One region of the Crassaminicella indica genome, then DNA from elsewhere that is predicted to be linked to it. Evidence: a T-box and tRNA genes for the amino acid it is inferred to sense, from the RefSeq annotation. Region 1 holds a T-box; the other holds one or more tRNA genes.

Region 1 (18,934 bases):
CAACATCAATACTGTCATATTTCATGATTTTCCTCCTCTTTATTCCTTCCAATATTTTATTTGATTTATTTGTTATCTTTAGAGTACCTAACTTATAGCTTATTAATGGTTAACAATACTCTTTGATTTTCCATTTATACATACTAATCTTATCATATCAAAATATATTGTCCAAATATTCTAGGAGGGTAAAAAATATTAACATCCATAAAATTTTAGATATTTTTCAATATTTGATTGTATATATTCAGCACTATGATTACCATGAAATACATGATTTTGAGAATTTATGCCTTTTTCTTTCAATATTTTATGTAAAATTGAACAACCTTCGTAAAATCTACCTTCATCCTTATCTCCAGCATCAAGATAGACATCAATATCAGAAGAAATATTATTGTTTCTTGCAATATATATTGGATCATATTTTTTCCATACATCCATGTCTTTATAATATGGCTTGTCTTCATCTGCAAGTTCCAGTTCTAAAGCAGGCATATGCCCTCCTACTTTTGAAAACATATGCTGATGTCGAAATGTATTGTGAAGAGCTACATAACCCCCAGCAGATATCCCTCCTAGATATCTTCCTTTTCTATCTTTTATAGTATTGAACGTTTTATCTATTAAAGGTACTATTTCTTTCATAAAGTAATCTTCATACATTCCTAAATTTATGATTCTATTATTATCTCCAGGATCAGGTACCTCTTTACAGATTAAGGATGAATTCACTCCTCTGCTGTTTTCAATTCTTGGACATACAATTATCATAGGCTTAATTTCCCCGTTCTTTATCATTCGATCAACTTTAGTATTTATATCTATTTCAAGCATTAAGTTTTCACTCCCACTTCTTCCATGTAGAAAATATAATACAGGTAGAGGAGTTAAACTATTATAACATTCAGGTAAATACACCAACATTGACATTTCTTTACCAAGCACATCACTATAAAAATTTACTTTTTCTACTTTTGATTTACTCATTTTTATACCACCTTTTGAACTTAAATTGTTATGTTTCTAATACCACCATTAACCATATTTTTCATTTCGAAAGCTCGGCTTCAATAAAATTAATCCATCATATTTTACAATCACTAATTAACTTATACTTAATAGTATACCACTATATGTCATATATTGTTATTATATAAGGTGAAAAATTAGCATCATTTAAATAAAACATTTGATTTTAATATAAACAATTTCCATAGTTATTTATTAACTTTATGTCATTATTCAAATGAAGGTAGAAAAATTACTGATAGAGATATACAAGCTTTAAAAAAAATTATAGAATTAGAAAATGAATTAATACCAAAGAACTGTGATTTGTCTTTATTTAGTAAAAATTCTTATTATAATAGTCTTGTCCCATTATATAATAATTGTACTGACCTGCGCTATGCATCACAACGCCTTAGGAATATATTTAAAGAAATAGATAAAATAAGCATTAAAGCAACATCTCTAATACATTAGGAACAAGACTCAATATCAAGAGTAGATCATAAATAGATGATATATATTGATATAATGAAAAAACTGTAGAAATAAAAGAAGAATGGATCTCAATAATAACTTATTCCGATAACAATATCTTATAGAGAATGATAATAATAAAACATATACGTACTAAAACAAAATTTGCATGGAAAAACAAGGTGAAGTTTACAAATAATTGAATCGTGTAATAATTTTACATATATTCAAAATAATATTATAATAGTTTTAGGCTTTAAAGAAAAGAAAGGATGATAATAATGAGTAACGTTTTAGCAAATTTAAAACCAACCTCTGTTTTTAAGTATTTTGAAGAAATATCAAATATCCCTAGAGGCTCTGGCAACGAAAAAGAAATAAGCGACTATTTAGTTAATTTTGCGAAAAAACATAAACTAGAAGTTATACAAGATGAAGCTCTTAATGTGATCATTAAGAAAAAAGGAACAGCTGGCTACGAGAATGCACCTACTGTTATTCTTCAAGGTCATATGGATATGGTATGTGAAAAAAATAATGATACAATCCATGATTTTGAAAAAGACCCTATAAAATTAAGAATTGAAGGAGATATGATTTATGCTACGGATACTACACTTGGAGCTGATGATGGTATTGCTATAGCTTATGGACTTGCAATTTTAGCATCTGATGATATTCCTCATCCTCCTTTGGAAGTACTTATTACAACATCAGAAGAAACTGGTATGGACGGTGCTATCGCTTTAGATCCAAAAAATATTACAGGAAGATTTCTAATAAATATAGACTCTGAAGAAGAGGGTTTTCTTTTAGTAAGCTGTGCAGGTGGAATCACAGCAAGACAAATACTTCCAATTGTTTGGGAATCTCCAAATAAAAATGATATAGCTTATGAAATCAGCATAAGAGGACTTCATGGTGGTCACTCAGGATCAGACATTGAAAAAGGAAGAGGAAATTCTAATAAATTAATGGGAAGATTTTTAAATGATTTATTAAATACCTTTGATTATACTATTCATAAAATCAGTGGTGGATCTAAAAACAATGCAATTCCAAGAGAAGCTGATACGATTATTTTAATCAATCCAAAGCATGCATCTAAATTGGAAGAAAAAATCAATGAATGGAATAATATTTTTAAAAATGAATTAAAAGCTTCTGATCCAGAAATATATATAGATTATAAAAAATTAGAAAATACCTTTGAAAAAGCATTCTCAAAAGAAACCGCTAAAAAAGCAGTGCAATCACTTGTTCTTATTCCAAATGGCATTCAAACTATGAGTATGGAAATTGAAGGTTTAGTAGAAAGCTCCACAAATTTAGGAGTTGTAACAACAACTGATAATGAAGTAATATTTGAAAGTGCTGTTCGAAGCTCTATAAAAAGCTTAAAGCATAATATATTAGATCAATCAAAGCTTGTTGCTGATCTTTTAGGATGCAAATTTATAGCTAGTGATGACTATCCTGAATGGTCATATAATCCTGATTCAAAGCTTCGCCCAATATTTGTAGATGTATACAAAAAGCTATATGGAAAAGAACCTAAAGTAACAGCTATCCACGCAGGACTTGAATGTGGATTGTTTAAAGAAAAAATCAATGATTTAGATATGATTTCTATAGGTCCTGATATGTTCGATGTACATACACCAAATGAACATTTAAGCATATCTTCTACAGAAAGAACTTGGAATTATCTTCTTGCTGTATTAAAGGAAATAAAATAAGACCAGGCTTTGCCTGATCTTATTTTTTTATAGCTTCACAAATCATATCTCCTACTTCACTAGTAGTACCATTCCCACCTAAATCAGGAGTAAGCTTTTTTCGATCCTTTAATATTTCCTCAATAGCTCCCATTATTTTTTGTCCTAAATCTTCATGCTCTAAAAAATCAAGCATCATTTTTACTGTCCAGATCATAGCAATAGGATTTGCAATTCCTTTTCCTGCAATCTCTGGTGCTGAACCATGAACAGGCTCAAACATAGATGGATATTCTCTTTCAGGATTGATATTTGCACCAGCAGCAAACCCAAGCCCTCCTTGTAGCGTTGCTCCGAGGTCTGTAAGAATATCGCCAAAAAGATTAGAAGCTACCACTACATCAAAGCTTTCTGGACGCTGAATCATATACATAGAAGTTGCATCTACATGAAAGGTTTCTGTTTTTATATCCTTATGCTGTTCTGCTTTTTCTTTAAATATTTTATCCCAAAAAACCATGCTATAATTTAATGCATTAGATTTTGTTACACTAGTAACCTTGTTGAGTTTATTTCTACTCTTTGCCAATCTAAAAGCATACTCCATTACCTTTTCTGTATTTTTTCTAGTAAATACGCTAGTTTGAATAGCTAATTCTTCCTCTGTTCCTTCTCTTTGGATACCTCCAACCCCTGCATATTCACCTTCTGTATTTTCCCTTACAAAAACCATATCAATATCTTTTACTCCTTTATTTTTTAAAGGACAGTCCTCTTCTGCTAAAAGCTTTATAGGTCTTAAATTTATATATTGATTAAATTCCTGTCTTATTTTTAGCAATAAGTCTCGAAGGGATATATGATCTGGCACTCCCGGAAATCCTACTGCACCAAGAAGGATAGCATCATAGCTTTTTAATTTTTCAATTCCATCATCATCCATCATTTTTCCAGTAGTTAAATAATATTCACAGCCCCAATCATACCAATCAAAAATAAACTTGATATCTTTATTTAATTTTTCTAATGTATTCAATACCTTTATCCCTTCCTGCATAACTTCTATACCAATCCCATCTCCAGGAATTACTGCTATCTTATAAGTTTTCACAATTCTTCCTCCTCCGTATATTTATACCTTTTAACGAAACTTTATCATTATCATACTATATTATCATTTATGGTTCAATACAACTATAAAGCGGTAACTTCGTTAGAGGTTTGTGGAGTAGGGGATATTACGGGTACAGTATCTTCTGAAACAATTCAAAAGGAAGAGGCTAGAACTAATGAAAGGAAATACAATTATAATTTACAATCAGGATGCTTCTTTTGTTTTCTTTTGTGAAAATAAAAAGCTTAGCTTCGTTTCTGCAATAATAATCGCACAAAAGATCAGTATACAACCTATAATCATCCGTTCATTTAAAATGTCGCTCATAAAGATTACCCCAAAAATCGTTCCAAATACAGACTCTAATGATAAAATAATAGCTGCATGAGTAGACACAGTATATTTCTGTGCTACATTTTGAATTAAAAATGCACCCATAGTAGATACAAAAGTCATATAACTAAGGGAAATCATTAAATCAACTGCATTCCCCGAAAACTTTGGTACAGGCTCAAGGATTACTGCACCAATAATGCTTAGTATCGCTGTTGCTCCCATCTGTATAGTAGCAAGATTAATAGGGTCCATTCCCTCTGCAAAATATCCTACAGAAGTAATATGAGCTGCAAAAAACACTGCACAAGCAAGTGTAAGGCTATCTCCTATACCTATACTTAAACTTTCTTGTAATGTTAGAAGTCCTATTCCTAAAGCACATAAAAACGCTCCTATTAATGCATACCAATCAGGATGCTTTTTCGTTATTATCCAAACTAAAAATGGTACAATGACTACATTTGTTCCTGTTAAAAAAGCTGATTTGCTAACAGTTGTATATTGTAATCCTATCGTTTGGGTAATAAATGCAATCCACAAAAATATTCCTACAACAAATCCATATTTTAAATCCTTTTTAGTAATTTTTATTGTTCTTTTCCAAAATATAATGGCTAAGGTAATAGAAGCTATACTAAAACGCAAAGCATTCATATAAAAAGGCGTAAGAATATCTAAAGTATCTTTCATTGCTATAAATCCTCCACCCCAAATCATTGCTACTAAAAGTAACGAAAGATCTGCATATAAGCTCGTTTTTTTCTTTTTTGCATTTGATAAACCCACCATTTCTTCCCCGTTACAAAATACCTACAAAAACTTATAAATAAACTAAAGATTTATAAGTTTAATGCTTTATTCCTTGTTCATAGAGTCCAATTTTGCCTAAGCTACTCCTGTTTGATATGACTCTCAAAAGGCGTAAATTCCCCACTAACGAATGGGTACATATCAGTAGTATCTTTTTAAGTGATTAAGCTACTGATTTATCATATTTAGGATAATCTCTAAGGTTAAGGCTTGCATTATAATCTCTATCAATTGCATTTCCACAATCACATTTGTATATTCTATCAGACAACTTTAAATCCTCATTAATCTGACCACATTTACTACACAATTTGCTAGAAGGGAAATATCTATCTGCAATGATTAGCTCAACATTATACCAATTACATTTATATTCAAGTTGCCTTCTGAATTCCCTTAAAGATTGTTTCTGTATAGCTTTTGATAGTTTTCTATTTTTAAGCATACCACTTACATTCAAATCTTCAATAACAATATACTTTGGCTTGGCTTTCACCAAAGATGTTGTTATATGATGAATGTAATTGTCCCTTAATCCTTTAATTTTCCTATAAAGCTTTCTTAGTTTATTTTCAGCTTTTATAATATTTTTAGTTTTGTGGTATTTGTAACGGTTTTCACCTCCTTCTATTTTTGTTTTATTCATTTCATATTTTCTTGAAATTTGTCTTTGAAGTCTTTTATATTTCTTAATTAACTTCTTCATTTTTAGTGATTTGTTAATATTCTTATACTTATCACCACTACTAATTATTGCTAAATCTTTTACACCTAAGTCGATTCCTATAGGCTCTGTTTCTTTATCTTTTATTTCAATTTCTTCTTCAATGCCAACACTAATCCACCAGTTAAGACCATCAAAAGTTATCCTTGGATTAATATATTTAATGTTTTCACCTGTCGGTATCCTATCTTTTTCACCCAACTTAATCCAATTTAATTTTTGTCTATTTTTCTTTTTACTTGTAATTAACTTTTCTAGTTTAACATGAGTATCTGTAAATTTTATCTTCTCTATATCTTGATAAAAGCTAGGTTTAGTTCTTTTTTTAGACTTAAACTTTGGAAATTTACTATATCCATTGAAAAATCTTTTATAAGAGTTACAAGCATCTTTAATAGCTTGTTTTGTGATATTGTTAGAATACTCATTAAGCCATTTATATTCTTCTGTTTTCTTTAGCTGTGTTAGTTCTTTCCTTAAAACGCTATCATTTAAGAATTTACCACCATTTTTATAATTTTCTTTTTGTCTACCTAAAGTCCAATTATATGCCCATCTCGATACCCCTGCACACTCAAAGAGTTTAGTTCTTTGCTTGTTGTTAGGTTTTAACATTACTTTATATGTCCTAATCATCATTTCTCAACTCTCTTATCATTTTCTTAGCTTTGTTAGCTATTTTACCTTGCAGTTTAGCACTAAATACTGTTACAATTTGTATCATATCTTCAACTAACTCTTGCTCATCAGTTTCAGGGGTATTATCTATAATTTCTATTGTAGTACCATATTTTTTACATAGATTTTCAATGAGTTCAAATCCAAATCTAACTAATCTATCTTTGTATAAAACTACTATCTTATCTACTTCTCTATTAGTTATCATGTCTATTAATTTATTTAAGCCTTTTTTATCGTAGTTTATTCCACTACCAATATCAGTTATTATCTCAAACTGATAGCCTTTTGCTATCATATACTCTTTTACATATTTAACTTGTCTTTCTAAATCATCTTTTTGCTTATTGCTACTAACTCTGCAATATCCTATAGTTATCTTGTTTTTAGGATTTATCCCTAACATAGTATTTAATTGTTCTTTACTGTACATTCTATGTCCACCATCAGTAACATAAGCAGGTTTTAATTTACCACTATTATCCCAGTTTCTCAGTGTTTGCTGAGTTTTTCCAATTAATTTAGCAAACTCGCCTATGCTATAATATTTCATATTAACCACCTCATAATTAATTATAGTATAAAACTATAAAAAATTACAAGATTTTTATAAAAATTTATAAATATCTTTTGGCTGTTAATTTACCTCCTTATTTTGTAATAATATGTAATACGAAACAATTTCTGTATTTAGCGTCTCACGAATTAATTTTTCCGTCAAGCTATATTTGATTATAAAAAAATAAGAGCACCTAATTTTAGATACTCTTTATACTTCATAACATATTCCTTTTATAACTATATTACTTTCTCTTTTTAAATCACACATAAAAGGTTCCACAATCCTACCATCCTGCTTAATAACCCTAACAATAGGTCTTAATATATATTCACTATTTATTTCTTCTACTACAGCTATGCTATTATTACTCAAATATACAATAGTTCCGATTGGATAAGGATTTACATTTTTTACAAAAGCTTTTACCATATCCATATTAAAGTGTCTTCCACCTGAACCCATAATATATTCTACTGCTTCATTAGGAGGTAATGGATCTCTATAAGGTCTTCCTGATGTAAGTGCATCATATACTTCTGCAACAGCTGCTATTTTTGACAATTTATAAATTTGTACATCCTTTAAGCCATAAGGATACCCACTGCCATCTACCTTTTCATGATGCTGTAGTGAAATGATTCGTACCTTTGTACTCATATTTGTATTTTCTCTTAAATAGTTAAAGCCTCTTGTTACATGTTCTTTTACTATTTTAAATTCATTATCATCTAATTTTCCTTGTTTGTTGAGAATCTCTTGGGGTATGAACATTTTTCCAATATCATGAACCATCACCCCCATTGTCAAATCATAAAGCTCATTTCTATTTAATCCATAACCAATACCTAAGACTAGTGCCATAATTGCTGAATTTACACTATGATTATATGTATAATTATCTGAACTTTTAATATCCACGAGATTTATCATAATATCTCTTTGGGTAAAAATATCATCAACAATTAATTTTGCCAATTGCTGAATTTGATCTAACTCCTGCTGTGACCGTTTCTCTATTTTTTTTCTTTCAAATTTATTTAATTTATCATCCTCTAGATTTACACAGGTATTAAGGGTAGCTCTAACAGTAGCAATAGCCTTTTGTCTTATTTGAGGCTTTATAATATCATCTAACTCACCTTGACTATACTCATCAATAATATAAATACAATAAAAACCATGCTCTTTTATTCTATTTAATAGACTATTCGTAAGCTTTACACCCTTTGCCAATAAAATACGACCTTTATCATCATATATAGTTTGAGCCAAAAATGTGCTCTCTTTTGCTGCATTTATTGGAACTAATCGCATATAGGCTCCCCCTCAGTTGGGTATTTCATTATTTATAATTAATTTATCAAAATATATCTAGAAAATCAAATGGCTAATTTCCCTATAAAACGACATTTATATATTTTTTAAAAAAGAGGCTCTATCTGAGCCTCTAAAAGCTTATTTTGTAATTTTTTCAATTCCTCCCATATAAGGTCTTAAAACCTCTGGAATCACTACAGAACCATCTTCTTGCTGATAATTTTCAAGTATTGCAGCAACTGTTCTACCTACAGCTAAACCTGATCCATTAAGTGTATGAACATATCCTACCTTTCCTTTAGGCTCTGGTCTGAATCTGATATTTGCACGTCTTGCTTGGAAATCTTCAAAGTTACTGCAAGAAGATATTTCTAAATAACGGTCATAGCTTGGCATCCATACCTCTATATCATAAGTACAAGCTGAACTAAATCCCAGATCTCCTGTACATAGTTTAACTACTCTATAAGGAATATTTAATCTCTTTAATACTTCTTCTGCTGATAAAAGTAACTTTTCTAATTCTGTATCTGATTCTTCAGGTTTTACAAATTTAACTAATTCTACTTTGTTAAATTGATGTTGACGAATCAGCCCTCTTGTATCTCTTCCTGCAGAACCAGCTTCTTTTCTAAAGCATGGAGTATAAGCTGTATGATAAATAGGTAGTGTTTCTCCTTCTAATATTTCATTCATGTAAAGATTTGTTATAGGTACCTCAGCTGTAGGAATCAAGAAAAAGTCCTTACTTGGAATATGGAACATATCATCTTCGAATTTTGGAAGCTGTCCTGTTCCCGTCATACTGTCTCTATTTACCATAAATGGCGGAAGAATTTCTGTAAAACCATGCTCTGTTGTATGTAAATCCAACATAAAGTTAATCACAGCTCTTTCTAATCTTGCACCAAGACCTTTATATACAGTAAATCTTGCTCCTGTAATTTTTCCTGCTCTTTCAAAATCTAATATCCCTAAATCTGTACCGATATCCCAATGGGCTTTATGTTCAAAATCAAATTTTGTAGGCTCTCCCCATTTTTTCACCTCTACATTGTCCTCATCGCTATTTCCTATAGGAACATCTTTTTGAGGAGTATTTGGAATACCTAAAAGAATATTTTTTATTTCCTCTTCAACGTTTTTTACATTCTCATCTAGTTCTTTTATCTTTAAAGATAATGTTTTCATTTCTGCAAGTACCATTGAAGCATCCTTACCTTCTCTTTTAAGCTTTGGAATTTCCTTTGATACGGTATTTTGCTTATTTTTCATTTGTTCTACTTCTTGTAGAATTTTTCTCCTTTTTTCATCTAATACAACCACCTGATTTAATCCAAAATCTCCTTTTCCTCTTCTTTCAACAAGCTCTTTTACTTCATCAAAATTCGTTCTTATCCTTTTGATATCTAACATTTTTAAACCTCCTCTTTTATTTTCAAAAATAAAAACCCCTCATCCCTGTCTAGGGACGAGAGGTTATTCTCCCGCGTTGCCACCCTTATTGGCTAAAATTAAGTCCTCTCTACTGCGATATAACGGTCGCTCCCGACAAAACCTACTACAATTTCAGCCTGCGACTTCAGGATGGATTCAATAACAAATTTCATCGGTTTTCACCAACCACCGACTCTCTAAAGAAATTTTATTATTTACTAATTCCCTTCATTGTCTTTCCTATTTTTTAGGATATTTTAACATATTACATATAGCTTTTCAATGTTTTTATGATTTTATTCATTATTTTTTATCTATTTTCACATTTATAACATTTTCTTGTATACCCAAAAAGCTTAAATATCCACTGGTAACAGCTATCGTCCTACAATACAAGATTACCAATATTTATTTCCTCTAATATAGATGATTGTATCTTTCTACGAAATATAGCATTTATTTTCGCAAAAAGAATCCCCATACTAAAAGGCTTTGTAATATAATCGTCTGCTCCAAGTTCAATTCCTCTTATTTGTTCACTTTCCTCACTTCTTGCAGATAAAATTATAATTGGAAGATTATATTTTTTTCTAATCAATCTTAGGTAGTAAATACCATCAAATTTAGGAAGATGGATATCCAAAATAATTAAGTCCGGCTCTATACGTTTCATACTCCCCACTACATCATTAAAATCTATTTCTTTCTAGTGCTATTTTTAATACTATCTATGATACCACACACAATTTAACATTATTACATAAAATATATTTAAGTCATTCATTTAATTACTCAACTTTCGCATTACAAAAACACCTAACTACTTTTTCCTAAACCTCATTCGTTTTTTATCCTCATATGGTGGAGGTTGCGTAATGATACGGCATATTTGCTTATTTATGATACGGTTCACCCTTATTAACTAAATACATTACTTTCTCTTTCGTTATTTATATTATATACATAATGTAGTATTGTTTAAATAAAAAAAAACTAATATTGTGCTTAGTATAACAACCAAGGGCAATATTAGTTATTCCAATGCTTATCTGTCGAGTAAATACCCGAGACTTCAGCATTAACTATTCAGTTTGAGATTTACTTATTGAGTAAATACCCAAGACGTAAATATCTTATGGTGTTAGTATAGTTTTATGGACACAAATTGGTTAAATATATAAAATAATAACTGAGAGGATGTGTCCATAATGAACAATAAAAAATTCAATCAAGATTTTAAAAAGACAATTGTAGATCTTTATTATTCTGATCGTTCTGTAAAAGAATTAAGCAGCGAATATGGTGTTTCAGATGTCACTATATATAAATGGATTAAAAGATTTTCTCCTATATCTACATCAGATGGAAAAACTACTACATTAAATGATGTAGCAGAATTAAAAAAACAAATTGCACGCCTTCAGGAGGAGAATACTATCTTAAAAAAGGCTATCACCATATTCGCCAAAGCATAAATGACGATCAATTATTTAAAGTTATTACAGAGCAGTCTGATAAACATTCTATACAAGCTATGTGCAAAATACTAGAAGTTTCTCGTAGCTCTTATTATAATGCACTTTGTCATACACCTTCTAATCGAGAACTTGAAAATAAAGAACTAAAAGAAACAATTTATAACATCTATACTCAATCTAAAAGAAGATATGGTGCTCCTAAAATATATCATATGCTTTTAAAAAAAGGATACACAGTTAGCATAAAAAGAGTACAGAGAATAATGCGAAAGCTTGGTATTTATGCTATTACAGTCAAAAAGTATAGACCTTATTCAACAAAACAGAAAGTCATAGAATATCCTAATCTACTTAATCGTGATTTTCAAACCACTGCACTTAATCAAAAATGGGTAACGGATATCACTTATATACATACGATAAAAGATGGATGGTGCTATCTTGCATCTGTTATGGATCTTCATTCTCGTAAAATAATAGGGTATTCATTTGATACTGCTATGACTGTAAATGTAGCCTTACAGGCTGTAAAGAATGCTTATATTTCACAAAACCCTACAGATACACTTGTATTGCATTCCGATTTAGGCTCGCAATATACAAGCATGGAATTTGGGAGGTACCTTAAATCTAAGGGGATACAGCATTCCTTTAGTCGTAAAGGGTGTCCTTATGACAATGCTACTATTGAATCATTCCATTCTGTATTAAAAAAAGAAGAAATTCATCATGTAAAATATATAGATTTTTATACCGCTAAATTAGCTATATTTGAATACATTGAAAGTTGGTACAATAGAAGTCGTATTCATGGATCATTAAAATATAAAACCCCTCAACAAGTAGAAGATGAGGCTAAAATTGTATGTTAAAAACTAACTTTTTGTTGTCCAAAATATTGACATAGATCCACATAATGAAAAATAGTTTAAATCTTTCCCTGTTGCTGTCGGTAAACCAACTGAGTTGATACCCACGTAAAAAAGCTACCTCTTTAATTGAGATAGCTTTCATCTTATCTGCTTTAAAAATTAATCCTTAAAATAGTATTTCCTATATATATCTTTATTTCCCTGTCTCTTTAACAGATTCAAATTTCATATCAAAACCATTTACATAATTCCCATTCAAAGAAATATCTATGATTTTATTTCTACCTGTTTTTTCATCTTTTCCATATATAAATTCGTATTCTCCTAAACTATTACTTTCTACGAACTTGATGGCTTGGATACGTCTTCTTTATTTTTACGGCTAATCTTTTAAATGTATTAATTTCACAATCCATCGTAATTCTTCTTTGCTTACTTTAAGAGCTTCTTCCTTTGATATAGGCCATTTAAATTTGCAACAATCAAAAGTGCCTGATGTCCAAAGCTCCAGGCACTTTTAAAATTATAGAATTTGATTATTTACTATTTGTGATTCACTTCTGCGATATAAATCTTTGAATTCATTCTGCCTGCAATATCTATTGCTTCTCCGGCATCATCCACTGATAAAATAAACCTTCTAGATACCACATCCTTACCAATATGCAGCTCCACATTTGGTCTGGATTTGATTGAATCTGTATGAATTGTGTTTATTTCGGTCCAGTCCCACATATTATGAAACTGGACTCCACAGACAGTGTACAGAATATCCACTCCTTCTTGTGAAATCACATGTTTTCTGTCAGAAAAAGTGGCAAGAATCATGATAATTCCAAATGGTAGGTAAAACCAGTTATGATTTACAGCTGCGTTATAAACAACATAAGCTCCAAAGATGATAACTGCCACCTTTACCCACAGTTTTCGTTCCGGAATGATTCCGTAATATTCCATAGTATCTCCTCTCTTATATTAGCTATATTTGTTTCTATACGTTCTTACATAATCCAGCAGTTCTTCTTTCTGCAAGAGCCTTCATCGCCTTTTTATGTGCTTCTTCAGGTGCACCAGCAGGTCCATGACCCTTTTTTAGCTTACCAAACATATTAGTTCTTGATCCATCAGCATATAAAATATTTCCACCCCAACTTGCAGTAACAATAGCATAAATAGGGTTGATAATATTCATGAAGCAAAATGGCAAGTATGACAGTGTTGGAACTCCAAGTACTGCTGAGTGGTATGCACCGCAAGATGACCAAGGGATAAGTGGTGACCATAAAGTACCACCGTCTTCAAGTGTTCTTGACAGCATGTTCCTACCAAGACCCATTTCGTCAAAGTTATTCTTATACATTGATGAAGGAATGATTAATCCTAAGTACTGGTCGCACATAGTTGTGATACAGAACATTGAAGTCGTAATGGTAACAACAACTAACTGGAATGGAGTCTTAACCTTCTTGATAAGTCCACCAAGAAGTGATTCTACTGAACCAATCTTCTGAAGTATACCACCAAAAGCAACCGCAACTATTACAAGATTGTTAGTCCAAAGCATACTATCCATACCACCTCTATTTACAAGCTTTGTAAACAGTGCGTTTTCTGATTCAGCTGCATATCCATAGTGTAACATTTCGATGCAGTCAGAGATTCCGGCACCCTGGAAAATTAAAGCAAATACACATCCTATCAAGGAAAGAAGTACAACTGAAGGAATAGCTGGCATCTTTATTACTGCTACTACTATAATCAGTAAAATAGGAATAAGAAGAATTGGACTCATATATGTATAGTGGTGAATGATTGAAGCTGATAACTCATTTGCAAGAGTAGGGTCATAGTTCTGAACCTCTGAAAGTGAGAAAAATGCATATATACATGTTGCAATAACTACACTTGGGAAAGTTGTAGTTACCATAGCTGCTACATGATCAAAAAGTCCAGTTTGTGCAGAACCAGCAGCCAGATTTGTTGAGTCTGAAAGTGGTGAGAATTTATCGCCACAACATGCGCCTGAAAGAATAGCACCTGCAATAAGTGCTGGATTTAGTCCCATTGTTGTACCTATAGCCATAAATGCAATACCAAGAGTTGCTGTGACTGTCCATGCTGATCCAAGTGCAACACCTACAACTGCACAAAGAACTGTTACAAATGGAAGGAATACATCCGGTGTAAATAGCTTCAACCCATAATAGACTACCGCCGGGATAGTTCCACATGCAGTAAATGAACCAATCAGGCATCCCACAAGAAGAATGATAATTATTGCTTCAAGGGACTGATTAACAGCTTCCAGACCTGCAGCAAGCATTTCTTTGTAGTTATAGCCGCACAGTTTTCCAATAATCATGGCAACTGCACATGCAAGAGTTACAGGAATATGAGGATCCATTCCCCAGCCAAGTGCATAATTTGTGATCATTACTATCAGAAGAAAAAGAATTGGAATAAGAGCTTCCACTTTGTTAGGCAATCTGACTATCTTGTTTTTTTCACTCATAAAAACACCTCCGAAAATATAATGATTTATCAAATTACAATTCCATCATAATATTCTCTGCGTCAAGGAAGTGTCAATAAATATGAATATTAGTCAATTTTTTTAATATTTATTTTTCATATTTCTCCCTTTCGATGAAAGCATTAATCTCTTCAGCCCAAGAATACTGAGCCATATATTCGCCATGATAAAGCTTTCTGCCCTCTACACTGTTTTCTACCCATTTAAAGTAGTCGCACTGGATACATTCTAAGTTTGACAGTCCAATCTGGCCTCTTGCACTATATATTATTTTTCCACATCCAAGCTGGTTCATCACATCCTGCAAATCTTTTTTCAGCATCCTGTAGTACGAATCATGACCATCTTCCTCCCATAGAGTTGCAATTACTTCCTTTGAAGTACATCTTGTGCCCTTTCTGTGAACAAGATATGCCAGAAGCTCCTTTGTCTTTTCAAATTTAAATTTTACAGGTTTTCCATCTATACGTATCTCAAAATTTCCAAAGCAGGTTATCTGTATCCTCCGTTCCTCTTCCCCTACTGGATTCTCCTGAGATGAATATCTAAGATTTTCAAGTGCATGACGTATCTGCTCCACATTTGCTGGCTTCATGATATAATCACTGGCATCCAATTTAAATGCCTCTCCCATATGATCCGAATAACCAGTCACAAATATGAAATTGGTCTTAGGGTACAATTTTTTAAGCTTGTTGGCAAACTCTATCCCATTTAATCCCGGCATTTGTATATCAATGAAGCACACATGAAACTGCTGCTGCTTGGCAAGCTCCAGTGACTGAACAGGATTATTTGCCATTACAATTTCTGCTTTTTCATCAACTTCACATATTAATGCTACAAGATACTCTGCTGCAATTATCTCATCGTCCAATACTAAGTATTTCACGTCGTTCACCACTCTCCAGTCTTACATTTTTTCTTTCTCCCGGAATAATAATTTTTACAGTTGTTCCAATTCCTATAAGACTTGTAATTTCCATTTTTGCTTTAACCATACTTTTTAGCCGTTCATTTACATTATGTATGCCAACATGAGGCTTTCCATCATTTAATGCCTTGTCTATTTCAAAGCCTATTCCATTATCTTCAATTATTATGATGTGATCCCTTCCCTGCTTTTCTGTAGAAATCTTTATTGTTCCTCCCTCAAGCTTTTTGCATATTCCGTGCTTGACTGCATTTTCCACAATTGGCTGCAACGTCAGTCTTGGCATATTAAAATCATCTGATTTTATATCATATTCTACCTTTACCCGATCCCCAAATCTCAGTTTTTCTATATCAAGATAAATATTTGTATACTCCAGCTCCTGAGAAAAAGGATGTGTGTCATTTTCGCCCATGCTATACATATTTTCCCTAAGATATCTGGAAAATTTTATAGTAGTTTCCTCTGCAAGCTTCGGATTTGCTCGGCAAAGTGCAGTGATAGTATTTAATGTATTGTATAAGAAGTGAGGCTGTATCTGTGAAAGCATCAATGATACTCTTTGTTCCCTCAGCTTTATTTCCTTTTCCTCATTTACCTGCTGTGATATATATACATGTATTACAAGGTAATAAAACAAAAATGCTACAGCATAAGTTTCGTTCAATATTCCCGCTCGTACCCCTATTGATTCCATAATATTTGCAGTCATCAGCCAAGCTATACAGAAGAAGACTCCAAGAGGATTTACATCTGTTTTTTTATAAAATTCCATATTCAATATAAGAAGGAATATAACCCAATATACCCAGTCCGTAACAATAAAGGTATATCCCACAAGTCCAAGTTCAAGGCTTCCATCGGATCCAAAATAAAATACATTATTTTTAAAAAATGCACCACAGTAAAAAAGGAAATTCACTATGGCGGGAACATAGATTAATTTATTTTTTGGTTTCACCATATTTATGATTGTAGCCATAACCAAAGGTTTTAGAGAGTAATAGGTTATACCTGTTATGATGAGCGGCAATCCCACCATAGCTTGCTCCTTAAGATAATTCATATAGAACTCCGCTATAGACAGAATCAAAAGCAGTGTCATATTTATAACCATTCGTTTTTTTATAAATATATCTACTGCGGATTTCATGAAAACAACAAAATATATCCCCACTACCATTGCAATAAGTATATAGTTTTCAACAAGATAATTTTGCAAATATGTCTCTTTCACGTACTTCACCTCATACTATTTAAAAACACTTTAAACTGCCTAGCCTCATTTCAAATCAAGTGAGCTTTAGCGACTTTTCGCAAAATGGATATGTCATTTTTTCACTTCCATATAAGCATACAATAACTAACACTAAGAATTTTATTTTTACTTGAGGAAATTGCATAATTAGCATTTTCAAAATAGAAATTGAAACAACATGATAGCAAAGGCTCGTTTTCGAGCTAATTTAAAATCCTATTCAAATTGTAATTTGCTAAGCAATATTTTCCTCCATAAATTCTATTATTATGTTACCTTATTAGGCAACTTTCTTAATCTGATTTTTTATATTTAATGCAATTGTTCCTGAGATTAATACTATGCAATTTAATAATGCATGCATTTTTGCTTTTTTAATACCCTTAGATCTTATGTTATCAGTATTTAGATACTCCTTAAGCCTACTATTGCATCTTTCAACAGATGTTCTGCTATTATACTGTTTCTGCCATTGTTTACTGGATCTTAATGGATATCCATTAAGTCTAGGATTTTCTTTGTAATTGAGTTTTAGTGTGTATCCATAATTTGAATTAGAACACCAAGTCATTCCATGAGGGCAATTGCATCTGCCTACAGCATGAGGGCATCTAAATTTTATATAATCACTATCTTTTCTCCAATAAACTAGTTTATATCCTGCAGAGTAGATAGGATCAAAATCTTCATCTAATCCTTCTGGTGGAGCGTAGCTTCCTCTAGGATTGTATGCAATGATTGGAATCCCTTGAAATTTATTAACTATATCGTTATAAATATAGTCATAATCATATCCAGAATCCATTGAATAATAAGTTGTATTAAAGTGGTTTTTGTAGTGATTCTTAAATTGTTTAATCAATGGTATTGCAACTGTTCCATCATGTACACTAGCTGGAGTAATTTTTATATCTAACGGTAACTCGCTTTTACAGTCACATAGAATATGCAATTTCCAGCCAAACCATCGTATGTTATTACCGTTTGTATCTCGCTTCATACCCCAGTTAGGATGTGTTCCATCATCGATAATTTTTGATTTAGGAACCGCAGCTTCATAGCAATTTAGTTTAGTTGAATCAATAGATACATTATTTCCATCAATGATATCTTGTTCTTTAGCTTTAATAACTAAATCATGAAATAAGGTCTCTAATTCGTTTGATTCAGCTAATTTTTCTAAAAATCTACTGAAAGTTGATTCTGATGGTGTTTTTCCTAAAACTTCAAAGCCACAAGAATATCTTAAAATTGGATTTTCTTTAAGTTTTAGAACCAAATCTTTTATAGTTGGGATTCTTTCAACTTGCATTGCAAGCAAAGAGTATATTAAACATACAGGATCATAGCCTTTCGGACCTTTTTCAGAACTTGATTTTCTAATGCTGCTAGCTAAAGTAGAAATATCTAATTGTGAGAAAATCATTTCTAATTTTGTTTCTTGTTGAAAACTAATAATTTCTTCAAAGGAAAATAAGGTTGTTTGTCGAATATACATTAAGTGGTTTCGCTCCCTTCGGGTATTAGGTTTGGTCACTTAGTATATTCGACACTGTGGGGTGAAACCCATTTTTGTATTCAAAAATATTTAGTAAAATCAACACTTAGAAATTATGAAATTTGCTCATTTATAATATTACTATATCATTTTTACTTAATTAATCAATATGCACAT
Region 2 (13,605 bases), 240 kb from region 1:
GATTTCACGTATTAGAAAATGCATATATATTAGTTCGTATAATTGATGTAAGTGCTCATAAGAAATATGAAGAAAAAATGAAGTATTTAGCTTACCATGATCTTCTTACAGAGCTTCCAAATAGAAGATATGGAGAAGAGAGACTGAAATTGGCTATTCATAAAGCTCTAAAGAAAAAAAGTATGCTTGGTGTCTTGTTTATAGATTTAGATAAATTTAAAGTTGCAAATGATACGTTAGGTCATGCTGCTGGAGATGAACTTTTAAAGAAGGTTGCGATTAGACTGCAAAGAAGTGTTAGAAAAAATGATATAGTAGTTAGGCTTGGTGGAGATGAATTCATGATTATATTAGAAGATATTGAATTAACTGATGAGATTATTGCAATAGCCAATAGAATGGTTAATGTATTTACACAAGCTTTTACTATAAAAGGAGAAGAAATGTATGTTACATGCAGTATGGGTATTGCAATATTTCCTCAGCATGGTGTAGATATGGAAACCTTAATGGAGAATGCAGATATTGCTATGTATCAAGCAAAGATTTGTGGACGTAATAACTTTAAAGTTTTCAATAATTTACTAGATTATAAAGCTTTATCCTGTCAGAACAATAGTTATAGGGATCCAACTTCAAAATGAAATATAAAAGATAGTTCATTCCAGATAACTTTTGAAAAAACAAAACTTCATTCCATGAAAAAATACTAAACCTTCAAAACTCACTTCGTTCAAACAATGAAGGTTCTTAACGTATTTTTTATGAAATTTCAGTAAGTTTTTTTACAAAAGTTATCGAAGTCATTCACTTATCTTTATATATTTCTTTTTTTTATGTTGATGTTGTTTACCTATAAAAAGCAATTTGTATTTATAAATATAGTATGTTAAAATGAATTTGGTTGATATCAAAAGAGTCAAACCTTAATGTTTTAGAAAAAATACTATGCATCAAAAAATTTTGCACTGATCCTTTGGACAGGGACTGATAGTAAGCCTCAGTCTTAGGAATGGTATTTTGAACAGACGAGGAGGAATAACAAATGATGCTCAATATGTTTAAAGGAAAAATACACAGAGCTACAGTAACAGAAGCAAATTTGAATTATGTAGGAAGTATTACTATTGATAAGACTTTAATGGATGCAGCAGGGATTTTGCCGGGAGAGAGAGTTCAGATTGTTAACAATTGTAATGGTGCAAGGCTAGAAACCTATGTAATAGAAGGAGAACCTAACAGTGGAGTGATTTGCTTAAATGGTGCGGCGGCGAGACTTGTACAGCCAGGGGATACAGTTATTATTATTGCTTATTGCTGGATAGATGAGCAGGAGGCAAGAAGCTTTAAGCCGAGGGTAGTTTTTGTTGATGAGGATAATAAAATCATTGAGAAAACAGATACTGAAATTCATGGAGATATAAAATAATCTTAAAACCTGGTTTTCTTTTAAAAGGAAACTAGGTTTTTTATAATATTCATGCATTTTGACTAGCGGGAGGCATGTTAATGATAGCAATAAATAAAGCATTTAATATTCTAGTGCTTGTTGCTGTAGTATTTATCATGATGAGTGGTTTAACTATTGCACAAGAACTAGAAGAACAAGAAGCTTTTGCTAAATATTCCTTAGAGGGAACGACTTATTTAAAAAATAATATAAAAATGATCAAAAATGTTGATGATCTACTTGTTTTGGTAAATAAAAATAGAAATTTACCATCAAATTATGTACCAAAGGATTTGGTATTTTCAAAGGTGCCTTTTCCATTTAAAGGGAAGCACCCTAAAAAGAAAATGAGAAGGGAAGCAGCTTTAGCTTTAGAGGAATTATTTAAAGCTGCGAAAAAGGAAGGAATAGAGCTTTATGGATTATCTGGATATAGGTCTTACAGAAGGCAAAAGGCTATTTTTAACTATAAGGTTAGGACCATAGGAAAAAAAGCAGCTGCTAAAATTAGTGCTTATCCAGGGCAAAGCGAACACCAAACAGGTTTAGCTATGGATATTACAAGTAAAAGCGTAAGATTTCAATTAGTTGAAGCCTTTGAAAATACAAAAGAAGGTCAGTGGATTAAAGAAAACAGTTATAAATACGGTTTTATTGTAAGATATCCTAAAGGGAAAGAAGCTATTACAGGGTATAGTTATGAACCCTGGCATATAAGGTATGTAGGCAGAGAAGTAGCAGAATATATTTTTAAAAGGAATATTACTTTAGAAGAGTTTTTTAAAGAATTAAAAAAAGATAAAAGCTTGTTATTTGTTGAAAATAACCAAAAACAATTGATGAAGAAGCAAGAAGAATTGATGAGGAATATACAAAAGGTACAGTTGTTATTTTTAACCATACCTTTTTAAGGGTTTTTTAGTTATAAAATCAATATCTATAATTTGTTAATATGTGGTATAATTGACCTAAACTAATGGTTAACAGGAGATTTACCATGAATGAAAAGTATAAAATTTTATTAATTAGAATTATTTTTGTTTTATTGTTTTTCGTTACAATGTTATTTGGACACTTAAGTATGAATTTTGAATTTCATTCAATCCAAGAGCGAGCTTGTACAATATTAAGATGGTCAAGTATCGGAATGGGTGGATTTTTATTTTTTGTTAATCCTGACATTGTAATGAAATCTTTTAAACATAAAAGAAACGATAAAAAAGAAGAAAATATACATATAATATATTGTGAAATTTTTGGATTAATAATTTCAATAGTAGGGTTTGAATATGCTGCAGAAATACTTTTTTGTATGATTTTTAAATAATGCAAAAGATAGACACTTAGATATGTATTATCAATTAGTTCTCTTAGGCTTTTAGTTCCACTTAGTTGAAGATAAACCATCAATTACCTGTGCAATTTTATTAAAAATTGTCTTATTATTAAGTAAAGACATAAAAAGAACCTTCTTTGTTTTGGGTGTATTGGTGTACTTCCATTAAAACAAAGGTGGTTCTTTTTAGTAATCATCATAATCTGAGAATATTAAAGCTTTTTGTTATATGCGTTCTCTTGCTTCATAATGGGTATGCAGAAGATCATGAGCTTTTTCTCCATAAGGTTCTCCGAGATATTCCTTGTATAGCTTTAATATTTCTGGATTTTCATGAGATTTTCTTAAAGCTTTATTTCTGTCTTCATTATAGATAGCCTGTTGGCGTTTTCTTACAATTTCTTCGTTGCCGTGATGATAAGGTTGTCCGCCGCCACCTATACATCCTCCGGGACATGCCATGATTTCTATGGCATGGTAATGACTCTTTCCATCTCTTATATCTTCAAGGAGTTTTCTAGCATTACCGAGACCGTGGGCAATACCAATTTTTATATCCATTTCTTTGATTTTAACTGTTCCTTCACGAATGCCTTCCATTCCTCTTAGCTGATGAAGCTCAACATCTTTTAGCTCTTCTCCTGTCATCCATTCATAGGCTGTGCGAACAGCGGCTTCAATTACACCACCTGTTGTACCAAAAATTACTGAAGCACCTGTACTTTCCCCTAAAGGATTATCAAAATCACTATCTGGAAGGTTTTTAAAATCAATGCCTGCTTCCTTGAGCATTGCAGCAAATTCACGAGTTGTTACAACGATATCTACATTGTTGTGATAGTCCTTTGTAAGCTCTGGTCTAGCGGCTTCTGCTTTTTTTGCAATACATGGCATGACTGAAACTACTACAATTTTATCTGGATCTATACCTATTTTTTCAGCATAGTATGTTTTTGCAATAACACCAAGCATGATATGAGGAGATTTGCAGGTGGAAGGAACATCTAAAAGCTCTGGGAATTGATGTTCAATGAATTTTACCCATGCAGGACAACAGCTAGTAAGAATAGGAAGCTTTCCGCCGTGTTCAATACGATGAATAAGCTCGGATGCTTCCTCCATGATTGTTAAATCAGCTGCAAAATCTGTATCAAAAACAGCGTCAAAGCCCATATTCTTTAGAGCTGTTGCGAGCTTTCCTGTAACTATGGTTCCTGGCTCCATGCCAAAGAGCTCTCCTATGGCAACGCGAATAGCAGGAGCTACTTGTACTACAACATGCTTGTCAGGATCACTCAAAGCTTCCCATACTTTATCTGTATGGTTAACTTCTGTTAGTGCTGCTGTAGGGCATACAGCTACACATTGACCGCAGTAAGTACAAGAGGAATCCTTCATAGGAATATTAAAAGCAGGACCTACAATAGCTTTAAATCCACGACCCATTGCGGAAAGGATTCCACAGGTTTGAATTTCATTGCACATAGTTTCACAGCGACGACACATGATACATTTATTGGGATCTTTTACAATAGCATCGCTAGATAAATCTTTATCATAATGCATTTTTTCTCCATGCCATTTAATTTCTCTTACTCCAAGCTCCTTTGCCAATGCTTGAAGTTCACATTCTAAGTTTTTTGGACAGGTAAAGCATTCATTTGGATGATTTGATAAAAGTAATTCTACAGCAATTCTACGTGCGTTAATGGCTCTATGAGAATCAGTTCTGATTATCATTCCCTCATCTACTTGTGTAACACATGCAGGTACTAAAGAATTACGGCCCTTTAATTCTACTGTACATACGCGGCAGGAGGCTGTTTTATTTACAAGCTTCAAATCATGCAGATCAAGATGACATAGAGTTGGAATTCTTATGTTAGCACGATTTGCAGCTTCTAATATAGTAATTGTTTCAGGTACTTGCATTTCTTGACCATTGATTGTTATTTTTACTAGCTTCTCGGACATATTCTCACCTCACTATGGTTTGATTACGGCATTGAAATTACATGCATCGAAGCATGCGCCGCATTTTATACATCTGCTTTGATCGATAACATGTGTTTCTTTTACTTTTCCACTAATGCAGTCTACTGGACATACTTTTGCACAAGCAGTACATCCTACACATTTTTCTTTGCTGATGCTGTATTTTGCAAGAACTTTGCACTCTCCAGTAGGGCAGTGTTTATCCTTAACATGAGCTAAATATTCATCCCAAAAATATTCAAGTGTACTTAAAACAGGATTTGGTGCAGTTTGACCGAGTCCGCAAAGAGAACCGTCTTTGATCATATATGACAATTGCTTTAATGCATCTAAATCCTCCATAGTAGCTTTTCCTTTTGTAATCTTTGAAAGGAATTCATGAAGACGTTTAGTTCCAATACGACATGGAGTACATCTTCCACATGATTCTTCCATTATAAATTCTAGATAAAACTTTGCTATGTTTACCATGCAGTTGGTTTCATCCATGACGATCATACCACCAGACCCCATCATAGATCCAATCTCCATAAGGTGTTCATAATCAATAGGTGTATCAAGATCCTTTTCTGTAATTACACCACCAGATGGACCACCTGTTTGAACTGCTTTAAATTTATGATTACCTACTATACCGCCACCTACATCGTATATAATTTCACGTAAAGTTGTACCCATAGGAACTTCTACAAGACCAACATTATTTACTTTACCAGCAAGAGCAAAAACTTTTGTTCCTTTGCTATTTTCGGTTCCGATAGATGAAAACCAATCAGAACCCTTTAAAATAATAGGTGGTATATTTGCAAATGTTTCTACATTGTTTACACAGGTTGGTCTGTCCCAATAACCTTTTTCTGCAGGATATGGGGGCTTGTTCCTCGGTTCTCCACGTTTTCCTTCAACCGAGTTAATAAGGGCAGTTTCTTCACCGCATACAAAAGCACCTGCACCATACTTTAAGCGAATATTAAAGTGAAAATCTGATCCAAAGATGTTTTTACCCAAAAGACCAAGCTCACGTGCTTGACGAATAGCAATGCTAAGACGTTCAATAGCAAGGGGGTATTCTGCACGAATATAAACAATTCCTTCTTCGGCACCAATAGCATACCCACCAATTGCCATAGCTTCAATCACGCTGTGAGGATCACCTTCTAAAATACTCCTATCCATAAAGGCACCTGGGTCTCCTTCATCTGCATTGCAGATAATGTATTTGGTATTACTATCAAATTTTCTTGTATATTCCCATTTGAGTCCTGTAGGAAAGCCTCCTCCTCCCCGACCACGAAGTCCTGATTTTTTCACTGTTTCGATAACCTCCATAGGAGTCATAGAAGTAATGACTTTCCCAAGAGCTTCGTAGCCTCCAAAGGCAATGTATTCATAAATGTCTTCTGGATTGATTAATCCACAGTTTCTTAAAGCAATACGAAGCTGTTTTTTGTAAAATGGCATTTTCTTATGTTGTTCAATTTTTTCGTGCTTTATAGGTTCTTGGTATAAAAGTCTATCTACTTTTCTACCTTTGATAATATGTTCTTTTACAATTTCCTCTACATCTTCTGGATGAACTCGTACATAAAAAACATTATCTGGTTCTATTTTTACAATAGGACCTTGCTCGCAAAATCCAAAACAACCAGTTTTGACGATTTGAACTTCTTTATCGTATTCATATTCTTTGATAAGCTTTTCAAAATTTTGGATTACTTTATCGCTGTCGCTGGCCATACAGCCTGTACCGCCACAGACCATTACATTCATCCTAAACTGATTCATGTTTTCCCTCCTTATGCATTTTTATGCTCTGTCAAAGGTAGCATCGATTATAAATTCCTTTAAAGGGTTTCCACCCTTAATATGCTTTTGAACTATTTCGCGACCCTTTTGACTATTTACTTTTCCATATAGAATAGGTTTTTGACCGGGCATATTTACTTGAACAATAGGTTCGCTGTGACAATGACCAATACAACCCACTTGAATAACCTTTACATTTTCAAGACCTTCCTTTGATACTTCATCTACAATTGCATTAAGTGTTTCTCTAGCACCAGATGCAATGCCGCAGGTTGCCATACCTACCAATACTTCTATTTGATCTGCATCTTCTTGTCCATGTTCTCTTAGCATTACTTTTTTCATAGATTTTTCTCTGATTTTTTTTAATTCTTCTATAGATTTAATTTGCACTGTTTACCCTCCTATCACGGTAAGCATGAATGATTTTTTCTACATCTTCTTCTTTTACTCGACCGTATACCTTCTCATCAACCATTACAACAGGAGCAAGGCCACAGGCACCAATACATCGAACTTCCCTTAAGGTAAAAAGCCCATCATCAGTAGTTTCACCTGAATTGATATTAAGATCGTTTTGCAATTTTTTAATGATTTTATCTGAACCTTTTACAAAACAGGCAGTGCCCATGCATACACTGATGGTATGTTTTCCTTGAGGTTCTGTTGTGAAATATGAATAAAAGCTTACTACGCCAAAAACTTCAGCTCCAGGAATGCCAAGCTTTCTTGCGACAAAAAGCTGTACATCTCTTGGAAGATATCCAAATATATCTTGTGCTTTGTGGAGAATTTCAATCAAAGCACCTTTTGTTGATTGAAGACTATCAATATATTTTTCTAGTTCATCAAATTTTTCTTTTGGCAAATTATTTGACAACTTAGTCACCTTCCTTTCACAGAGTTTTTAAATAATTCATTTCTTAATTTTCCCTAATTCCTGTGTCTTAATGCATTTTTAGAGAGAACTTTCTATAATATATGGTAAGTTGTGGAATTGCTACTTGTTTTTAAGTTGGTTATAATATTGGTTATAATATATGTAAGATAATTCTGAAGAATAAGAGGTAAATATGCTATGAGTAATATTAATGAGAAAAAAAGGATTAAAGAGATAGTTTCTGTTTTTGTGAAGCATGGCATTAAAAAAGGGATAATGAATCCTCAAAATGCAAGAGCTGCTCTTGAAGAATTAGGGCCTACATTTGTGAAAATAGGACAAATCCTGTCTACACGACCAGATATTTTACCAGATGAATACATTGTTGAGTTTGAAAAACTACAAGATAATGTAAAACCAGAAAAATATGATGACATAAAAAAAATACTTGAAAAAGCGTTAGGAGAATCTATAGAAAATTTGTTTTCTTATTTTAAAGAAAAGCCGATTGCATCTGCTTCTATGGCACAGGTCCATTTAGCTTGTACAAAAAATGGGGAAGAGGTTGTAGTAAAAATTCAGCGTCCTAATGTAAAAGAAATTATGATGAGTGATATTGCATTGTTAAAAAGGCTTACTAAAATAGGGAAGCTTGTTCCTCAAAAGAGTGTAATAGATTTTAAAGAAGTAGTAGAAGAAATAGGAACAACGATGGAAAAAGAGCTGGATTTTTTAAATGAAGCAGAAAATATTGAAAAATTTTATAAATATAATAAGGGCGTAAAATATATAGCATGTCCTAAGGTATATAAGGAATATACTACTTCTAGCATATTAACAATGGAATATATAAAAGGAATAAAGGTAAATAATATTGATGATTTAAAAAAAGAAGGTTATTCTCTTAAAGCTATAGCAAAAAAGCTTATGAGTAATTATGTAAAGCAGATATTTCAAGATGGCTTTTTTCATGCAGATCCACATCCAGGCAACCTACTTATTCATAATAAGAAGATTGCTTACATTGATTTTGGTATGATGGGCGTTTTAGACAAATCAATGAGAAATAAGCTCAATGATCTTTTATATGCAGCAGCAAAAAGAGATATGGAAGGTTTAACTCATGCTGTTTTAAGAATAGGAATAAAGAAAGGGAAAGTGAACATAAGAAATCTCTATTCTGATATTGAAGAAGTTTATAATAGATATGTTCAGGAAAGCCTTCAAAATATAGACCTTCCTCAGTTTGTAGATGAAATGTTTCAGGTTAGTAAGAAAAATAACCTTGCTATGCCAAATAATATGGCTTTGTTTTTAAAGGGAATTATGACTATAGAAGGGGTAGTAGCAAAGCTTGATCCTGATATGAATATGATGGAAGTGGCGGTACCATATATTAAAGAACATATTATATTAAAGAAAAATTATAAACAGGATATTATTGAGCAGATAGAAAATATTTATCAATTATCAAAATACGGTTTAAAAATTCCTATTAAAACTTTAGAACTCATGAATAGTGTTCTAGCAGGGAAGCTAAAAGTTCAGATAGAACATAAAAATTTAGAAGAAAGCATCTATCAGCTAAATAAAATGACTAATAGAATTGTTTTTTCTTTAATTATTTCCTCTATTGTTGTTGGATCCTCATTGGTGATTAATGCAAATGTAGGACCTAAAATTTATGATATATCATTTTTTGGCCTTATTGGATATTTAAGTGCTGCGGTTATGGGACTTTGGCTTTTGATATTGATTCTTAAAAATGAAAAAATGTAATGATAAAAAAGAAATCTACTAAATAGATTTCAGGTTGCTGACAAACCATTGAAATTTTTCAGTGGTTTGTCTTTTTTAAATATAAAATAAGTGTAGCTTAATATTTTTTTTTATTTTTGGATAAGCAGTAACAAATTAAGGACAAACAACATAACATGTACTAGAAAAACAGATGAGGAATTAAAATCAAAGAATGAATAAAAAATATGGGAGAGTGAATAAATGATGGGAAATAATGCAGTTGTTAATAGTGTTTACTGCACAAGCGTAACAGGAGGAAATGTGTTGGAATGCACGAATAAGCCATTTCCAATTGATCCGATTGTAGGGGGAGCTGTAGCTAAGATTCCTGTAGTATTAGCAGAATTAACTGTACAAATCAATTTAGATTCTTTTGTTGAGTTGCCAGAACCTGCTTATGAAATAAAAAAAATTAAAAAGAATGTAAAAGTTACTCAGTGTTTATTGCTACAAGATACCAATACTCTATTTATTAAGGGCTTTATCCGAAAAAATATTGAATATGCTACAAGAGATTGTTCAAATCGTAATGGATTCTGTGGAGATATCAAACATTGTACAGTAGATGTACCTTTTAGCTGTACAACACAAGTTAGTTTTAATGGTAATTCTCCTATTCCAATAGTAAATAATACAAGGGATGAATTTGAATTCTTTAAAACTAGCCAAATAACAGCATCAGGATTTGCAGAAAAGGATCAATTATTATCTGGCGATTTTTCTGAATTTAACCAAGTAAGTACAGAGTATTATAACGAATTACCTTATTGTGAACTTATTAGCAGTAAAATCGTAGAATATGATGAGTTTTTAGATAGATATAAACCTATAGATGTAGAAATTCCTTTTGAAGAAAAAGAATTTACAAAAATTGAAGAAAAAATGGTTATATACCTTACGTTGAAGCTATTACAAAACCAACAAGTTAAAATATCTGCTACAACTATATAATATAAAAAGGATTACGTTCAAAAATTTTTGGGCGTAATCCTTTTAATATTTGCTACTTTATGTTGTTTATTGCTCGAGAAAGCTGTTACAAAGTAACAAAAACGGGTGAAAATGAATAAGCTAGTAGAAATATGGTTACAAGCTGACCTTAATACATAAATAGGTCATAGATGAGGGGGAAGTAAATGTGTATAAAAAGCAACAAATACCTCAATCGAAAAAGAAGCAAGAAATAGAGAAAGTTAAAGTGGAGCTTAGTAAAGTAGGTATCAAGCAATGCGACTGCTTAAAAGTAACAGGAGGGACAACTCCCCTGTGTATGAATACCTCTGTACCAATTGATGCTATTACTACAGGTGTTATTGCGCAGATTCCTGTTGTATTAGCTGAGCTGATTGTTCAAATAAATATAAGTGCATTCATAGAGCTACCAGAACCTGCTTATAAAATAAAAGAAATTGAAAATAAGATAAAAGCTACGGAATGCTTATTAACAAAAGATGCAAATATGTTGTTTATAAAGGGAATCCTTCGAAAAAGTATTCATTATCTTGTAAAAGATGCTTCAGGAGATGATTGGATTAGTGGAGATTTAAGACAGTGTACTGTAAATGTACCCTTTAGTTGTACAACAGAGGTAGATTTTAACGGAAGTAGACCTTTTGCAGTTGAAATAAATAAAAGCAGTGAATTTTGTACGGAATTTTATAATGCGTTTCCCTATTGTCAGTTGGCAAATAGTAGAATTATAACATACAATGAAGAAATAAACGATCAAATTTCAAAAAATATGGATCAGAATTCTAAAGAAATAGAGTTTACAAAGCTAGAAGAAAAGATGGCTTTATTCCTTACAATAAAAATTCTACAAAATCGACAGGTGAAAATTCCATATTCTTCAACTATTGATATAGGAGGATGGATTTGATGAATATATAGAAAAGATTTATTCATAAGCTTTCTCAAAAAGTTTTTTGAGAGAGCTTTTTAACGTAACCACATTGATAAGAGATAGTTTATAATTGTAAACATATACAAAATTTACACACTTGTAATTTTAGAATAGATATGATATATTATTATATGTAGCGTAAAAAAATAAGAAATGGAGAGATGTCCGAGTTGGCTAAGGGGCACGCCTGGAAAGCGTGTAAGGCCGAAAGGCCCCGCGGGTTCGAGTCCCGCTCTCTCCGCCATTAAAAAAGTTTATAAAGTTTGCTGTGCTAGATGGGGAGGTAGCGGTGCCCTGTAACCTGCAATCCGCTGTAGCAGGATCGAATGCCTATCGACGGTTTGTTGTTGTAAAGTCTGCCCTGTATAAGTGGCGATGATGATCGGGTCCTGCGCAATAGGAATCTGTGAACCCCGCCAGGTCCGGAAGGAAGCAACGGTAAGCAGACACTCCTGTGTGCCGTGGGGGTGCCTGATCTGAGTTAACTGTACAGGTTACGTTTGTAACAGCCTATCAACGATAGGTGCACAGCTTTACATATAAAAGTTTGCATGTAGTTTTTTCTACATGTTTTTTTATTGATTTTTAAATACAAAGATGGATAGTATTTATATAAAAAAGGAATATATAAATATCAATGTTGTGTTAAAAATCTTAAAAGAATATAATATATATAAACAATTTCAAAACTCATTTCGTTCAAACTTTCCTAAAAGTAAAACACTTTATTTTGGCTATCAAAAGTATTTTTTATAAATAAAAAATATATAATGAAAAAGGTATACGAAAGAAAAGTAGGTGGATAAAATGGCATATGTTGCATTATATAGAAAATGGAGACCAAAAGTATTTGAGGATGTTGTAGGTCAAGAACATATTACAAAGACTCTTAAAAACCAAATAAAAAATAATAATATAGCTCATGCTTATCTTTTTTGTGGGACAAGAGGAACAGGAAAGACATCTACAGCTAAAATATTTGCTCGTGCTGTCAATTGTTTAAATCCAAAAGATTTTAATCCTTGTAATGAATGTGAGATCTGCATAGGGATACAACATGAGAGTATAATGGATGTTATAGAGATTGATGCAGCTTCTAACAATGGTGTAGATAATATTAGAGAGCTTCGGGAGAATGTAAACTATCCACCTACAAAAGGAAAATATAAAGTCTACATTGTTGATGAGGTGCATATGCTGTCAACAGGAGCTTTCAATGCATTGCTTAAAACCTTAGAGGAACCCCCTTCTTATGTCATATTTATATTGGCTACTACAGAGCCTCATAAAATTCCTGCAACTATTCTTTCAAGATGCCAACGATTTGATTTTAAGAGAGTAACAGAAGCTGACGTTGTAAAGAGAATGGCTTATATTTGTAGTCAAATGAATATAGAGGTAGAAGAGGAAGCCCTTAGATTAATTGCTAGGAATGCTGATGGGGCAATGCGCGATGCTTTAAGCATATTAGATCAATGTGTATCCTTTGGAGTAGGAAAAATTACTTATGATGATGTAATAAATATTCTCGGAACAGTTCGTGAAGACTTTTTATTTAGGCTTGTAGATTGTATGAAAGATAAAGATGCAAAAGCTGCTATGGAATTGATACAGGAACTGGTTTCTTCTGGAAAGGATATTCAACAATTTTTAAAGGATCTTATTGAACATTATAGAAATTTAATGATGACAAAGGTGTCAAAGAATTTAGAAGGGATTATAAATCTTTCTAAAGAAAATATTCAAAGACTTGTAGAACAAGGAAAAAATTTGAATACGGAGAGTATAATTCGTGCCATAAGAGAATTATCTCAAACAGCAGTAGATGCAAAATATGCTACTCAGCCTAGAATTCTTTTAGAAGTTGCTGTTGTAAAATTGACCCAGCCTATGCTAGATGATTCTATTGAAGCTTTACTAGAAAGAATTGAAGCTTTAGAGGAAATTATTCAATCGGGAACAATAAAGGTAGAAAAGGTTCTTAAAGAAGAGAAGAATGAAAAAGAGGATATAGATAATAAGCATGTGGTAGATGAGCCTGTGAAGGCAGAAAAATTAAGGCCTATAAATTTTGACAACTTAAAAAAAGGCTGGGAGAAGATATTAAAAGCTATTAAAAAAAGAAAAATTTCAGTATATGCTGTTTTGATGGAAGGAAAACTTGTAAAGGTAGAAAACAATACACTTATAGTAGCATTTGGGGATGGTTATGGTTTTCATAAGGAGGCTTCAGGAAAGAGTCCTTATAAAGAATTTATTGAAGGAGTGATTGAAGAGCTACTCGGGCAAAAGGTTCAGTTAAAATGTGTAATGGAGGATGAATTAGATGATCTTCCTAAAAGTGATAAAGATTCTTCAGAACAAGATCAAGAAATAAAAAAGATTATAGAAATGTTCGGAGAAGACTTGGTTGAGATTGTAGAATAAATACTATA

Evidence for each region. A T-box is a leader RNA that pairs with one kind of tRNA and senses whether it is charged. The one in region 1 lies ahead of serS (serine--tRNA ligase), so its partner is inferred to be a tRNA-Ser.
Region 2: it encodes a tRNA-Ser, which carries the amino acid that the T-box ahead of serS (serine--tRNA ligase) is inferred to sense. The anticodon was not compared.

Annotation. Positions count from the first base shown of each region.
Region 1 covers NZ_CP078093.1:886,771-905,704, forward strand. Annotated here, with positions in the region: gene KVH43_RS04245 (HutP family protein) at 1-25, opposite strand, end outside; gene KVH43_RS04250 (alpha/beta hydrolase) at 199-990, opposite strand; gene KVH43_RS04255 (aminoacyl-histidine dipeptidase) at 1,770-3,227, shown strand; gene KVH43_RS04260 (tartrate dehydrogenase) at 3,247-4,317, opposite strand; gene KVH43_RS04265 (DMT family transporter) at 4,525-5,442, opposite strand; gene KVH43_RS04270 (RNA-guided endonuclease InsQ/TnpB family protein) at 5,630-6,826, opposite strand; gene KVH43_RS04275 (IS607 family transposase) at 6,819-7,421, opposite strand; gene KVH43_RS04280 (HD-GYP domain-containing protein) at 7,638-8,744, opposite strand; gene serS (serine--tRNA ligase) at 8,886-10,163, opposite strand; T-box leader at 10,212-10,425, opposite strand; gene KVH43_RS04290 (response regulator) at 10,570-10,866, opposite strand; one part of gene KVH43_RS04295 (IS3 family transposase) at 11,393-11,633, shown strand; one part of gene KVH43_RS04295 (IS3 family transposase) at 11,633-12,534, shown strand; gene KVH43_RS04300 (hypothetical protein) at 13,078-13,491, opposite strand; gene nhaC (Na+/H+ antiporter NhaC) at 13,526-15,046, opposite strand; gene KVH43_RS04310 (response regulator) at 15,156-15,959, opposite strand; gene KVH43_RS04315 (sensor histidine kinase) at 15,934-17,238, opposite strand; gene KVH43_RS04320 (transposase) at 17,540-18,757, opposite strand.
Region 2 covers NZ_CP078093.1:1,132,680-1,146,284, forward strand. Annotated here, with positions in the region: gene KVH43_RS05345 (GGDEF domain-containing protein) at 1-644, shown strand, start outside; gene panD (aspartate 1-decarboxylase) at 1,046-1,429, shown strand; gene KVH43_RS05355 (M15 family metallopeptidase) at 1,510-2,361, shown strand; gene KVH43_RS05360 (hypothetical protein) at 2,448-2,777, shown strand; gene KVH43_RS05365 (NADH-dependent [FeFe] hydrogenase, group A6) at 3,012-4,760, opposite strand; gene KVH43_RS05370 (NADH-quinone oxidoreductase subunit NuoF) at 4,773-6,566, opposite strand; gene KVH43_RS05375 ((2Fe-2S) ferredoxin domain-containing protein) at 6,588-6,980, opposite strand; gene nuoE (NADH-quinone oxidoreductase subunit NuoE) at 6,970-7,467, opposite strand; gene KVH43_RS05385 (ABC1 kinase family protein) at 7,666-9,246, shown strand; gene KVH43_RS05390 (CsxC family protein) at 9,469-10,218, shown strand; gene KVH43_RS05395 (hypothetical protein) at 10,406-11,146, shown strand; tRNA gene KVH43_RS05400 (tRNA-Ser) at 11,326-11,414, shown strand; RNA gene ffs (signal recognition particle sRNA large type) at 11,437-11,701, shown strand; gene dnaX (DNA polymerase III subunit gamma/tau) at 11,978-13,597, shown strand.